Regions from separate parts of the Salmonella sp. GDC200615 genome, predicted to be linked through region 3. Evidence: predicted binding sites of a transcription regulator. Region 3 holds the regulator's gene; each other region holds the start of a gene.
The links. The regulator LexA, encoded in region 3, represses DNA repair genes until DNA is damaged. The targets are predictions, from matches to a motif close to TNCTGTATGTACATACAGNA.

Region 1: a site for LexA is predicted at 2,335-2,354, ahead of sbmC (DNA gyrase inhibitor SbmC). Genes of this name have one in related genera too.
Region 2: a site for LexA is predicted at 2,598-2,617, ahead of metR (HTH-type transcriptional regulator MetR). Genes of this name have one in related genera too.

The regions. Positions count from the first base shown of each region.
Region 1 is NZ_CP192247.1:1,774,133-1,778,264, reverse strand. Features, by position in the region: gene pduX (L-threonine kinase PduX) at 1-55, shown strand, start outside; gene ACQ29O_RS08215 (DUF496 family protein) at 89-424, opposite strand; gene ACQ29O_RS08210 (FUSC family protein) at 669-1,727, opposite strand; gene sbmC (DNA gyrase inhibitor SbmC) at 1,846-2,313, opposite strand; gene dacD (serine-type D-Ala-D-Ala carboxypeptidase DacD) at 2,464-3,636, opposite strand; gene phsC (thiosulfate reductase cytochrome B subunit) at 3,760-4,132, opposite strand, start outside.
Region 2 is NZ_CP192247.1:4,376,773-4,380,904, forward strand. Features, by position in the region: gene metE (5-methyltetrahydropteroyltriglutamate--homocysteine S-methyltransferase) at 168-2,432, opposite strand; gene metR (HTH-type transcriptional regulator MetR) at 2,681-3,634, shown strand; gene ACQ29O_RS21225 (carboxylate/amino acid/amine transporter) at 3,522-4,132, opposite strand, start outside.
Region 3 is NZ_CP192247.1:508,979-513,110, reverse strand. Features, by position in the region: gene ACQ29O_RS02435 (CsbD family protein) at 37-246, opposite strand; gene ACQ29O_RS02430 (hypothetical protein) at 268-381, opposite strand; gene dinF (MATE family efflux transporter DinF) at 378-1,703, opposite strand; gene lexA (transcriptional repressor LexA) at 1,882-2,490, opposite strand; gene ACQ29O_RS02415 (diacylglycerol kinase) at 2,599-2,967, opposite strand; gene plsB (glycerol-3-phosphate 1-O-acyltransferase PlsB) at 3,138-4,132, shown strand, end outside.

The DNA.
Region 1 (4,132 bases), 1.3 Mb from region 3:
CTGGCCAAAACAACATTTACTCAAGATGGTCACAGGCGGGGTCAAACTGCAGTGAGAGCCTGATATACGCTCCCACTGCCGTAGCGCATTATTCGGCTTTTACATCGGCGTGTTTCATTTCGCCCATCGCTTTCAGCTTTTTGGAAATGTCGCGACGCTCTTTGGAGATTTCGGCATTTTTAATGATGTAGTCATCAACGCGATCTTCATAGTCGCTTTTCATACTGGCGATGATACCCTGAATCGCCTCAACGCTCATACCTGGCTTGATGTAGTCGCTCAGGTTGTCCAGCAGCAGCACACGCTTCTGGTTGTCACGGATCTTCTTCTCAATGTCCTGAATTTCACGCTGCAGTTTATTTTTGCGACGGAACAGACGAACAAACTCCAGCACGTCCTGGAAAGAAGGCTTGGTTGTTTCCATTTTTACACCCCTGATAATGTGAGATTCGGATTCGTTAAGCAACTGCTAGTGGATAAACATTACGTTTATCCCCGTCATACTTCAAGCCGCCAGAGGAAACACCGTTACGTCGCCGTCTGGGGAAACCTGAAGGTTCGGGGATAAAATCGTTGCCAGTAGCACTCATTTTATCCTTATATTAGTATCATACTCTTAATCTTTGCTGAATCGAAGCAGCAACAAATTCATTCGCCCCATCTGCTTTTTATTTGCGCAAAGCCCGGCAGATCAAATGTGAAAGCAGTTCCAACTGTCGGGCAGTTTCCATACTTAGCCAAACATAGCCGTGGATGGGGGTTTCAGCCACCGCGTCGCCCTGCTGCTCGTTCATTAGCTGCCGCAACTCGGCAGCAATATCATTCAGTTTACCGGTGTTTGCCAGTACCGGCTGCGGGTTGCCTTCAAACAACGCGTGGGCGATCGTTAGCAAGGTTTGCTGCGTCATCTGCTGGGTTTCACGCAATGTGTGCGCGTTAAGCATCACAAAATGGCTGGCGCGCGTCGCCCAGTGGGCATTGATTTGTAATTCAAGCATACAAACCAGGTTGCGGTTGATGGTCTGAATGGCCTCGAAAATAGATTTTTGTATCCGGGTTTCTTTACTGGCAGGCGTTATCAGCCCGCGCATTTTGACGACATCGTTCAGCAACCGTTGCAAATGTTTATCCAACCGGGGGCGCTCCAGCAAATTCGGCGACAGCGCTGCCTGATACACCCGATTATACGCCGTGACGCAATGAGCCAGTTGGATGCGCCAGTGCAAAAAGGCGCGCTGGGGCCAGATGCCGGTAAACAACATTGCCAGTAGCGACCCCAAAATCACATCCCCGCCACGCCATAATGCCGTATCCATATCACCAGCGGGAGCGCCGACAACAACGGCAAGCGTTATGCCTATCAGTAGCGCCTGATACGGTTTTTTCCCTAAGGCCAGCCAGCCGCACAAAAACATCGCTATCGCACACCACACCAGCATCAGCGGTAAGGAAAAGAGCTCCAGGCGTAGCGCCACCAGCCCTAACGCCGCGCCCAGAATCGTACCGCCTATGCGCTCAAAAGCACGAGGCACTACATTTCCCCAGAATGAGATGGGCCCCATAATCACCACTAACGTGATTAGCGGCCATGTGCCCTCGGGAATAGAAAACAGACGAACCAGCAGAAAGGTAAGAATGAACGCCAGGGCGATACGTATGCCATGCACGATGCGATAATGACGGTACAACCGTATTTCAAAAGGGCTTAATGACTTATCGGCACGCACGCTTGTGCTCCTTACGGGAATGGCAAAAAATGCATTGTACCTGCTTTATAGCAAAAATAGCGCACTGGCGGACGGAACACATTATCCGTCCGCTCTTTTCAGCCAGGAAACCAGTCGTTCACTTCCGCTGTACCGGAATATACATTTCAATATCCCAGTATCCATCTTCCATGCCGTTATTCAGATAGGTTTCAAAACAGGGCGCAGAGGCTATCTGATAAGCGCTATCCTGCTCCAGGACATCAAAAAACCGTTCCCACGGCTTCGCAAAGTCACGGTCTTCCACTCGCGCGACAGCAGTGGCATATTCGCCGCCTTCAATGGCGGTCACGATTACGCCTTCGCTATTGTCCGGCAGGATGAAATTCTCTGCCACGGACACCACGGTATCGCAGCGGAGTTTTTCTGCAGGTACGACATCTGGATTGTCGTAATAGACGGCAATCCATTCAACTGGCACGATCCGCTGTCGATCCACCCACGTCATCAGTTGTTCAAAACCCTGCTTCACGGTGTGTTCCCATGGACCGACCATGTGGAAACCGGCTATCTTGCGTTTTTGTTCCTGCCTGATTTCGTAATCCATGCTGCCTCCGTCACTTTACTATACTGTATGAATGTGCAGTATAATTACAGCCTTTTACGGTCACAAGGACAGCGTGATCATTTTGTGAGCAACCTCGCAATCCCGCCCTTTTGACACCTCAGATGACGGTGAACGGTGTGTGACAACGGCTTACGCTTTATGCTGAAAATAGTCGCTCAGACGAGAGAACATACCGCCTTTACCCACCGACTCCAGAGTGACCAGCGGCCACTGAGCGATCAGTTTATCCCGATCGTATAGCTCTATTTCACCTACCCGTTGATGAGCGGCGATTGGAGCCTCCAGCTCTTTTCTATCCAGCACATATTTTGCTTTGATATGCGGAATTTCCGCTTTAGGCAGCGCCATCCAGAAATCCTGTTCCGTACCCAGCGCAATCTTTTCTTTATCTCCATACCAGATTCGCTCGCTGCCCACTTTTTTACCGCTGTGCAAAATCTGCACCGTCGCAAAGTTTTGCTGGCCCCACTGCAACAGTTTTCGCGCCTGTTCCTCACGGCCTTTCGAACTTTTCGCCCCCATCACGACGGCGATAAGTTGACGCTGCCCGTCCACCGCCGATGCGATAAGATTAAATCCCGCCCCCGATGTGTGTCCGGTTTTAAGCCCATCGATATGCATGGTCTTATCCCACAACAAGCCGTTGCGGTTCTGCTGCGTGATGCCGTTCCAGGTCAGGCTTTTCTCGCTGTACATGTGATAAAATTCAGGTTCGCCGTGAATAATCGCCCGGGAGAGTACGGCCAGATCATACGCGGAGCTATGTTGTCCCGGCGCATCCAGACCGTGGACGGTTTCAAAATGGGTATCCTGCAAATTGAGTTTTTTCACATAGCTGTTCATCATCGCCACAAACTGCGGCTGCCCGCCCGCGATATAATCCGCCAGCGCCACACAGGCATCGTTACCGGAATCCACAATTAAGCCACGGCTTAAATCGCGTACCGACACGCGATCCCCTTCTTTTAAAAACATCAACGAGGAGCCGACAAACACCGGATTATCCTTCGCCCAGGCGTCGCGCCCAACTGTGACGATATCGTCAGGGCTGATACGATGACTATCGATGGCGCGATCGACGACGTAGCCCGTCATTAGCTTGGTAAGGCTGGCGGGATTACGTTGCTGGTGTTCATTACCGGCGGTAAGAACCTGCCCCGTAGTGTAATCCATCAACACCCAGGCGCCTGCATCAATGGCTGGCGGTTGGGGAGCAAAACTTACGGCATCGGCCGCAAGCGCAGGAGAAAGGTGCATCGCGAATAAAGAAGCGGCAATAAACAAACGGCGTTTCAACAGCATGTCCTCAGGATGGTCTCTATTTGCCGTTCTTTTTACGGAAGTTCAGTTAAACAAACATGGATAAATTGCAAGAAAATGTGACACAAGGCACATTTTCTTGCTGACATTATTTTATGGATACGCTCAGACGGCGGACTTATCCCCGCGCGGCGCGGTACGATGACGATGATAGCCGTCAACCATGCTACGGAAAATTTGTCCCGGCGTGTCGCCAAGAGTACACAGATAGAGATGCGCGCAAATAAACAGTAAGCCGATGATAGCAAGCGCCATATGCAGCACCAGCATCACAGGGCCCAGACCCGCAACCTGCGGATAGAGACACAGCAAACCGGTGATGATTAACAGCGGTACCAGCGCGTACATAATCGCCAGATATGCCAGTTGTTGCAGTGGATTGAACTTATTCTGCTCTGTTGCCGCGAACGGATGCGCTTCCCCTTTCATAATGCCAAAAAGGTAAAAACGCGTCTGGCGTATGCAGCGCGTTACCAGT
Region 2 (4,132 bases), 790 kb from region 3:
AAGATCGCCAAATAGCCAGATCCTGAAAAAGACAGCGCGGAAAATAAGAAAAAGGGAAATGAGAAAAAAGAGGAGATAGAGGCGCTGTTAATCAGGTCAGGCACGGGCGCTACCCGTCAAAGGGTAGCGCCGCATTGCTGCCGGATAAACGCAGCGGCCAGGATGGGTTATTTCGCCTGACGCAGATTGTGCGCCGCTTTGACCATGTTCGCTAACGCCGCGCGGGTTTCAGGCCAACCGCGAGTTTTCAGACCGCAGTCCGGATTCACCCACAGGCGTTGTGCCGGTATACGCTGTGCCGCCTTCTTCAGCAGGGCTTCAATCCACTCGACGCTCGGCACGTTCGGCGAGTGAATATCGTACACGCCCGGCCCGATTTCGTTCGGGTAGTCGAACGCTTCGAACGACTCCAGCAACTCCATATCCGAGCGGGAGGTCTCAATGGTGATCACATCCGCATCCAGCGCGGCGATCGAATCCATAATGTCGTTGAACTCGCAGTAACACATGTGGGTGTGGATCTGGGTTTCATCCTTCGCCACCGCCGCGTTGATGCGGAAGGCTTCCACACCCCATTCCAGATAGGCGTCCCAGTCGCTGCGACGCAGCGGTAAACCTTCACGCAGCGCCGGTTCGTCAATCTGAATAATCCCGATCCCCGCCGCCTCCAGATCCGCGACTTCATCACGCAGCGCCAGCGCAATCTGTTTCGCAATCGTTTCGCGGGTCACGTCTTCGCGGGGGAATGACCAGCAAAGAATAGTCACCGGGCCGGTCAACATCCCTTTTACCGGCTTGTCGGTCAGCGACTGGGCATATTTCGCCCACTCCACGGTAATCGGTGCCGGACGGCTGATATCGCCAATCACTACCGGCGGTTTCACACAGCGGGAGCCATAGCTTTGCACCCAACCATCCTGGGTAAAGACGAAGCCGTCCAGATGCTCGCCGAAGTATTCCACCATGTCGTTTCGCTCGGCTTCGCCGTGTACCAGCACATCCAGCCCTAAACGCTCCTGCTCGATGATAGCCTGTTTGATATGTTCGGCGATGCCGGTGCGGTAGTTGTTCGCGTCGAGGTTGCCCTTTTTGAAGTCCAGACGCAGACCGCGAATTTCCGTGGTTTGCGGGAACGAACCGATAGTCGTCGTCGGCCAGGCGGGAAGTTTAAAGCGGGCGCGTTGCGCTTCAGCGCGCACCTCATACGGATTCTCACGCTGGCTGGCCTGCGCGGTGATCGCCGCCAAGCGTTTTTCTACCGCGGCATTATGTACGCGGCGGGAGTGACGACGAGCCTGAATCGGTGCGCTCCATTCCTCAAGTGCCGCCGTTTCGCCGCTGTTCAGCGCATCGCGCAGCAACGCCAGTTCACCGCATTTTTGCAGCGCAAAGGCAAACCAGCTTTTAACTTCCGTATCCAAACGCGTTTCGACGCTGAGATCGATCGGGCTGTGCAGCAAAGAGCAGGAGGATGCTACCCACAGCGCGCGTTTGCCCACAATGGCGTTAATCTGCGCGTATTTTTCGGTCAAATCGGCGCGCCAGACATTACGCCCGTTAATCAAGCCTGCGGAGAGCAGCCAGTCGACCGGCAGACGTTGATGCAGTTCCGCTACATCATCTTTGCCATGAATGAGGTCAACATGTAACCCCTGTACCGGTAGCGCGATAATAGTGTCCAGGTTTGGCGTCACGCCTTCAAAATAGGTCGTCAGCAACAGCTTCACCTGGCCGGCGAGCGCGTCGTAAGCCGGTTTGAAGGCATCCAGCCACGCCTGCGGCAGTTCCAGCACCAGTGCTGGCTCATCAATTTGGACCCACTCAACACCACGCTTCGCCAGCTCAGCCAGCACGTGCTGATACACCGGCAAAATGTCTTTCAGCAACGTCAGGCGGTCAAACGGCTCGCCTTTCACTTTACCCAGCCACAGATACGTGACAGGCCCCAGCAGTACGGGTTTGATCTTATGCCCCAGCGCCAGCGCTTCGTCCACTTCCTCCAGCAACTGTGTCCAGGTAAGCCTGAACTGCTGGCCTTTGCTGAACTCCGGTACTATGTAGTGATAGTTAGTATTAAACCATTTGGTCATTTCCGCTGCCGCCGCCGGTTCGCCGGTTGGCGCGCGACCGCGGCCAATGCGGAACAGAGTGTCGATGTCCACGGAACCGTCGTTGTTCTGATGACGAGCCGGCACATTGCCTAACAGCAGGCTGGTGGTCAGAACATGGTCGTACCAGGCAAAGTCGCCTACCGGTAACAGGTCAATACCCGCTTGTTTCTGCTGCTCCCAGTGACGCGCGCGCAGTTCGCGGCCTACCGCCAGTAACGCTTCACGCGTTGAGTTCCCCGCCCAGTAGCTCTCTTGCGCTTTTTTCAGCTCGCGACGCAGGCCAACGCGAGGAAAACCGAGGGTATGAGTCAATATTGTCATTTTACTTCCTCTCTTATTTTATTGAATCTGAAAGTAAAACTCTAAATAGTTCGGCTTGCAGGAAGGCGGCGACACAGCGCATCCCCAGGAGCTTACTGAAGTAAGTGACTGGGGTAAGCAAGGAAGCCAACGCATCTGCAAGTCGAAATATGACGAGTTTTAGACGTCTGGATGTTTACACATCCATAATGTAAAGGTACTGTATATTCCTCAAGCGCAATTTGTTCATGGCGAAGTGAAGGACTTTCATGATCGAAATTAAACATCTGAAAACACTCCAGGCATTGCGGAATAGTGGATCGCTGGCTGCCGCGGCGGCGGTGCTGCACCAGACCCAATCCGCTCTGTCTCATCAGTTCAGCGATCTGGAACAACGCCTTGGCTTCCGCCTGTTCGTGCGTAAAAGCCAGCCGCTGCGCTTTACGCCGCAGGGGGAAGTTCTGCTGCAACTGGCAAACCAGGTGCTGCCGCAAATCAGCCGTGCGCTGCAGGCGTGCAACGAACCGCAGCAAACTCGTCTGCGCATCGCTATTGAATGTCATAGCTGTATTCAGTGGCTGACCCCGGCGCTGGAAAACTTCCGTGCAAGCTGGCCGCAGGTAGAAATGGATTTCACATCCGGCGTCACTTTTGATCCGCAACCGGCCTTGCAACAAGGCGAGCTGGATTTGGTGATGACGTCGGATATTTTGCCGCGCAGCGGGCTGCATTATTCGCCGATGTTTGATTTTGAAGTCCGACTGGTGCTGGCGCCCGACCATCCGCTGGCCAGCAAAACGCAGATTACGCCGGAAGATTTAGCCAGCGAAACGCTGTTGATTTACCCGGTGCAGCGCAGCCGACTGGATGTCTGGCGACATTTCCTGCAACCGGCGGGTACCAGTCCGCTGCTGAAAAGCGTGGATAATACGCTACTGCTGATTCAGATGGTGGCGGCCAGAATGGGCATTGCCGCCCTGCCGCACTGGGTGGTGGAAAGCGTTGAGCGCCAGGGTCTGGTGGTGACCAAAACCCTGGGCGATGGTCTGTGGAGCCGCCTGTATGCCGCCGTGCGCGACGGCGACCAGCGTCAGGCGGTGACCGAGGCGTTTATTCGCTCGACGCGGGATCACGCCTGCGATCATCTGCCGTTTGTGCGGAGCGCGGAGCGACCCATTTTCGATGCACCCACAGCGAAGCCAGGATCACAGCCGCGCCTGTAATAAAGCTTGGCCAGTGGGGCTGCTGATGCCAGATGGCAAGATTAACCAGTAGTCCTGCGGGAACATGCATATTATTCATGATACCCAGCGTCCCGGCATCTACCTGGGTAGCGCCATAGTTCCACATAAAGTAGCCAATGCCGGACGCCACCACGCCGAGAAACACCAGAATGCTCCATTGCAGCGTGGTTTCCGGCAGCTTTTGCGCGTTCCCCAACAGCGACCACGCCACCGCCGCCACCAAAAACGCCCCCAGATAGAACCATGCAAAGGCGTTGTGCTGCGGCATGGGACGGGTCTCCATCAGACGTTTATACCCCACCATTCCGATAGCGAAACTGATATTAGAAAGCTGCACCAGGAGCAAACCGACCCAAAAATGGTCGGTCACGCGATCGTAGCGAATAATCCCGGCGCCAATCACCGCCAGCAACGCGCTAAATGCATAGCCCCAGCGCAAACGACGCTGACTCATCACATCGTAAATCAGCGTGATAT
Region 3 (4,132 bases):
AAGCACATCCATGTACTCCTGGTAGGGGAAAACATATTACCAGCGATAGTTGTTACGGGTTTCCCAGTCAACAACCTCTTTTTCCGCCTGATCTTTCTGGTAACCGTAACGCTCCTGGATTTTACCTACCAGTTGGTCGCGTTTACCTTCGATAACGGTCATATCGTCATCGGTCAGTTTGCCCCATTGTTCTTTCATTTTACCTTTAAACTGTTTCCAGTTACCGCCGGCTTCGTCTTTATTCATCATCTTGTCCTCATCATTCGGTTAGGAATAGCAGGTGTTATTCGCCCAAATGCACTGCAATTTCTGCTGGACGTGATAATAATTGTAGGCAGGAATTCGGCCTTCGGTTTTATATTCAGAATTTTTAACCGTCACGATCTGGCAAACCATGTACCCTCGCGCCAGTGACGACGCCAGATAAGGCTCAACGACAGACCGCGAAGCGCCAGGAACACGGTTAATGCCAGCCATAAACCATGATTTCCTAATACCGGCAGGGCGAAGAGCGTCAGCGCGAATCCTCCCGCGGCGACAGCCATGCTATTGCGCATTTCGGCAGCGCGCGTCGCGCCAATAAACATACCGTCGAGCAGATAGCACCATACGCCCACCAGCGGTAATACCACCTGCCAGATAAGATACCGATCCGCCAGTAGCTGTATTTGCGGCAATGAGGTCAGTAACGCGACAATATGTTCGCCTGCCAGGGCATAGACTGTGGAAAACAACAAGGCCACAATTCCTGACTGACGACACGCCGCTCGCCAGACGTCCAGTAGCTTGCTACCGTCACGCGCGCCGTAAGCCTGACCGGAGTGCGCCTCCACCGCATAAGCAAAACCGTCCAGCGCATAGGCCGTAAAGGTGAGTAAGGTCATCAGGACTGCATTTACCGCGATAATATCGCTGCCCAGCCGCGCGCCTGACACCGTGATTGCGCCAAAACAAAGCTGAAGGAGCAATGAGCGCAGCATGATATCGCGATTGAGCGCCAAAAGGCGGCGCACGTTGCCGCGCCAGGCCTGTTTTAGCATATCCAGCGACACACCGCGGAGATGGAGAACTTTACGTACCATCATGAGGCCGATCAGTAACGTGACATATTCTGCGATGACCGTCGCCAGGGCAGCACCCTGCACGTTCATATGAAGCCCCATCACCAGCCACAGGTCGAGCGCGATATTGAGGATATTGCCCACGACCAACAAGATAACCGGCGCCCGCGCATACTGAACGCCTAACAGCCAACCGAGCAGCACCAGATTCGCCAGTGACGCGGGAGCGCTTAGCCAACGAATTTCAAGGAAGCGTCTCGCTTGCACCAGGACAGCGTCGTTCCCGCCGACAATATGTAAAGCCAGCTCGATAAGCGGCGTGCGAAATAGCACAATCATCACGCCAGCGCCCAGCGCCAGTAATAACGGTTGAATGAGCGCCCGGGCTAACGCCTGCGGATTTTTGGCGCCAAATGCCTGCGCCGTTAGGCCGGTGGTGCTCATACGTAGAAATAGCAGCAGCATGAAAAGAAAGCTGGTGGCAGTCGCGCCCACCGCCACGCCGCCCAGGAAAACCGGGCTGTCCAGATGACCAATCACCGCCGTATCGACCAGCCCCAGCAAGGGGACGGTGATGTTAGAAAAAATCATCGGCAGCGCGAGATGCCAGAGAGCTTTATCAGAGGAGGTAAAAAGCGGCATGGAGAAAAGCCTGACAAGGAGTTAAACGAAACGAGCGCATTGCCGGATGGCAACGTAACGCCTTATCCGGCCTACAAATTAATCATCTCAGGAACTGCATTCCCGTAGGCCTGCTAAGCGCAGCGCCATCAGGCTGCACGATTGCCGGATGACGGCTTACAAGGAGATTAAAACGAGATTACAACCATTCCCCGTTGCGAATGACGCCTACCGCCAGCCCTTCAATCGTAAAGCTTTGTTCGCGCAGATCCACCACTATCGGTGTAAACTCGCTGTTTTCCGGCAGCAGCTCCACTTTATTGCCCTGCTTTTTCAGGCGTTTTACTGTCACTTCATCGTCAATGCGAGCGACAACCACCTGGCCATTACGGACGTCCTGCGTTTTATGTACCGCCAGCAAATCCCCATCCATAATACCGATATCTTTCATCGACATACCGCTCACGCGCAGCAGGAAATCGGCGCTGGGTTTGAACAGCGAAGGATCGACCTGGTAATGGCCTTCAATATGCTGCTGCGCCAGAAGCGGTTCACCCGCCGCGACACGCCCGACAAGCGGTAATCCGTCCTCTTCTTCCTGTAACAGACGGATACCTCGCGATGCGCCGGAAACGATTTCAAGCACCCCTTTGCGCGCCAGCGCTTTAAGGTGTTCTTCCGCAGCGTTTGGGGAACGGAACCCCAAACGCTGCGCGATTTCCGCACGCGTCGGTGGCATACCTGTCTGGCTGATGTGATCCCGGATGAGATCAAACACCTCTTGTTGCCTGGCCGTTAACGCTTTCATTCCGCCCCCTGGGTGTATATACAGTCATGCTGTGAGTATATACAGTTAAAGGTGATTTTGGAACCACAAACGGCGCAAAAAACAAGAGATTTATAAAATTTGGAACCTTTATCGAAAATGTGACCATAACAGGATGCCCCAGGTCATCAGGGCAACGAAAATAGACAGTAGCACCGCAGCCGATCCCATATCTTTCGCACGGCCGGAAAGCTCATGGTATTCAGAACCGATGCGGTCAACGACCGCTTCAATAGCGCTGTTGAGGATTTCAACAATCATGATAAGTAAAACGGAACCTATCAATAACACACGGGTAATCGCATCCACATCCAGCCAGCAGGCGATGATGACGCCCAGCAATACCGCGATACTTTCCTGGCGAAACGCCGCTTCGTGAGTCCATGCGGCGCGAAATCCTTTCCAGGAATATCCTGCCGCTTTGATAATTCTGGTGAATCCAGTGGTATTATTGGCCATCAAAAGAACCTTTTTACATTATTAACGTCAATGACATTATACGGTTGCCCTGCACGATTCGGACTGCCGTAACGCAGCGCGAAGTATGACGGGATACAACAGAAATTCGCTAAACTTTCTGATATCCTTGCACCGCATTTGCATTATTAACCAGAGGCTTTACATCGTTTATGTCCGGCTGGCCACGAATTTACTACAAATTACTGAATTTACCATTAAGCATACTGGTAAAAAGCAAGTCTATTCCGGCGGAACCCGCCCAGGAATTGGGGCTCGATACTTCTCGCCCCATTATGTATGTCTTGCCATACAACTCAAAAGCGGACTTACTGACGCTGCGGGCGCAATGTCTGGCGCACGATCTCCCGGATCCGCTGGAGCCGCTGGAGATCGACGGCGCGCTGTTGCCACGCTATGTATTTATTCACGGCGGACCGCGTGTCTTTACCTATTACACGCCAAAAGAAGAGTCGGTGAAACTTTTTCACGATTATCTCGATCTGCATCGGAGTAATCCGGCTTTGGACGTGCAGATGGTGCCCGTTTCCGTGATGTTTGGCCGCGCGCCGGGTCGTGAAAAGGGAGAAGATAACCCGCCTTTACGTATGCTGAACGGCGTACAGAAATTCTTTGCCATCTCCTGGCTGGGTCGCGATAGCTTTGTCCGATTCTCGCCGTCCGTCTCATTGCGTCGCATGGCTGATGAACACGGCACCGATAAAATCATCGCGCAGAAGCTGGCTCGCGTGGCGCGTATGCACTTTGCTCGCCAGCGCCTGGCGGCGGTTGGCCCACGCCTGCCCGCCCGTCAGGATCTGTTTAACAAACTGCTGGCCTCGAAAGCGATCGCCCGCGCGGTAGAAGACGAAGCGCGCAGTAAGAAAATCTCTCATGAAAAAGCGCAGCAAAACGCCATTGCGCTGATGGAAGAGATCGCGGCGAACTTCTCTTACGAGATGATTCGTTTGACCGACAGGATTTTGGGGTTTACCTGGAACCGACTGTACCAGGGGATTAACGTGCATAACGCCGAGCGCGTACGCCAACTGGCGCACGACGGGCATGAAATCGTCTATGTGCCCTGTCACCGCAGCCATATGGACTATTTGCTCCTTTCTTATGTGCTGTACCATCAGGGACTGGTTCCGCCGCACATTGCCGCAGG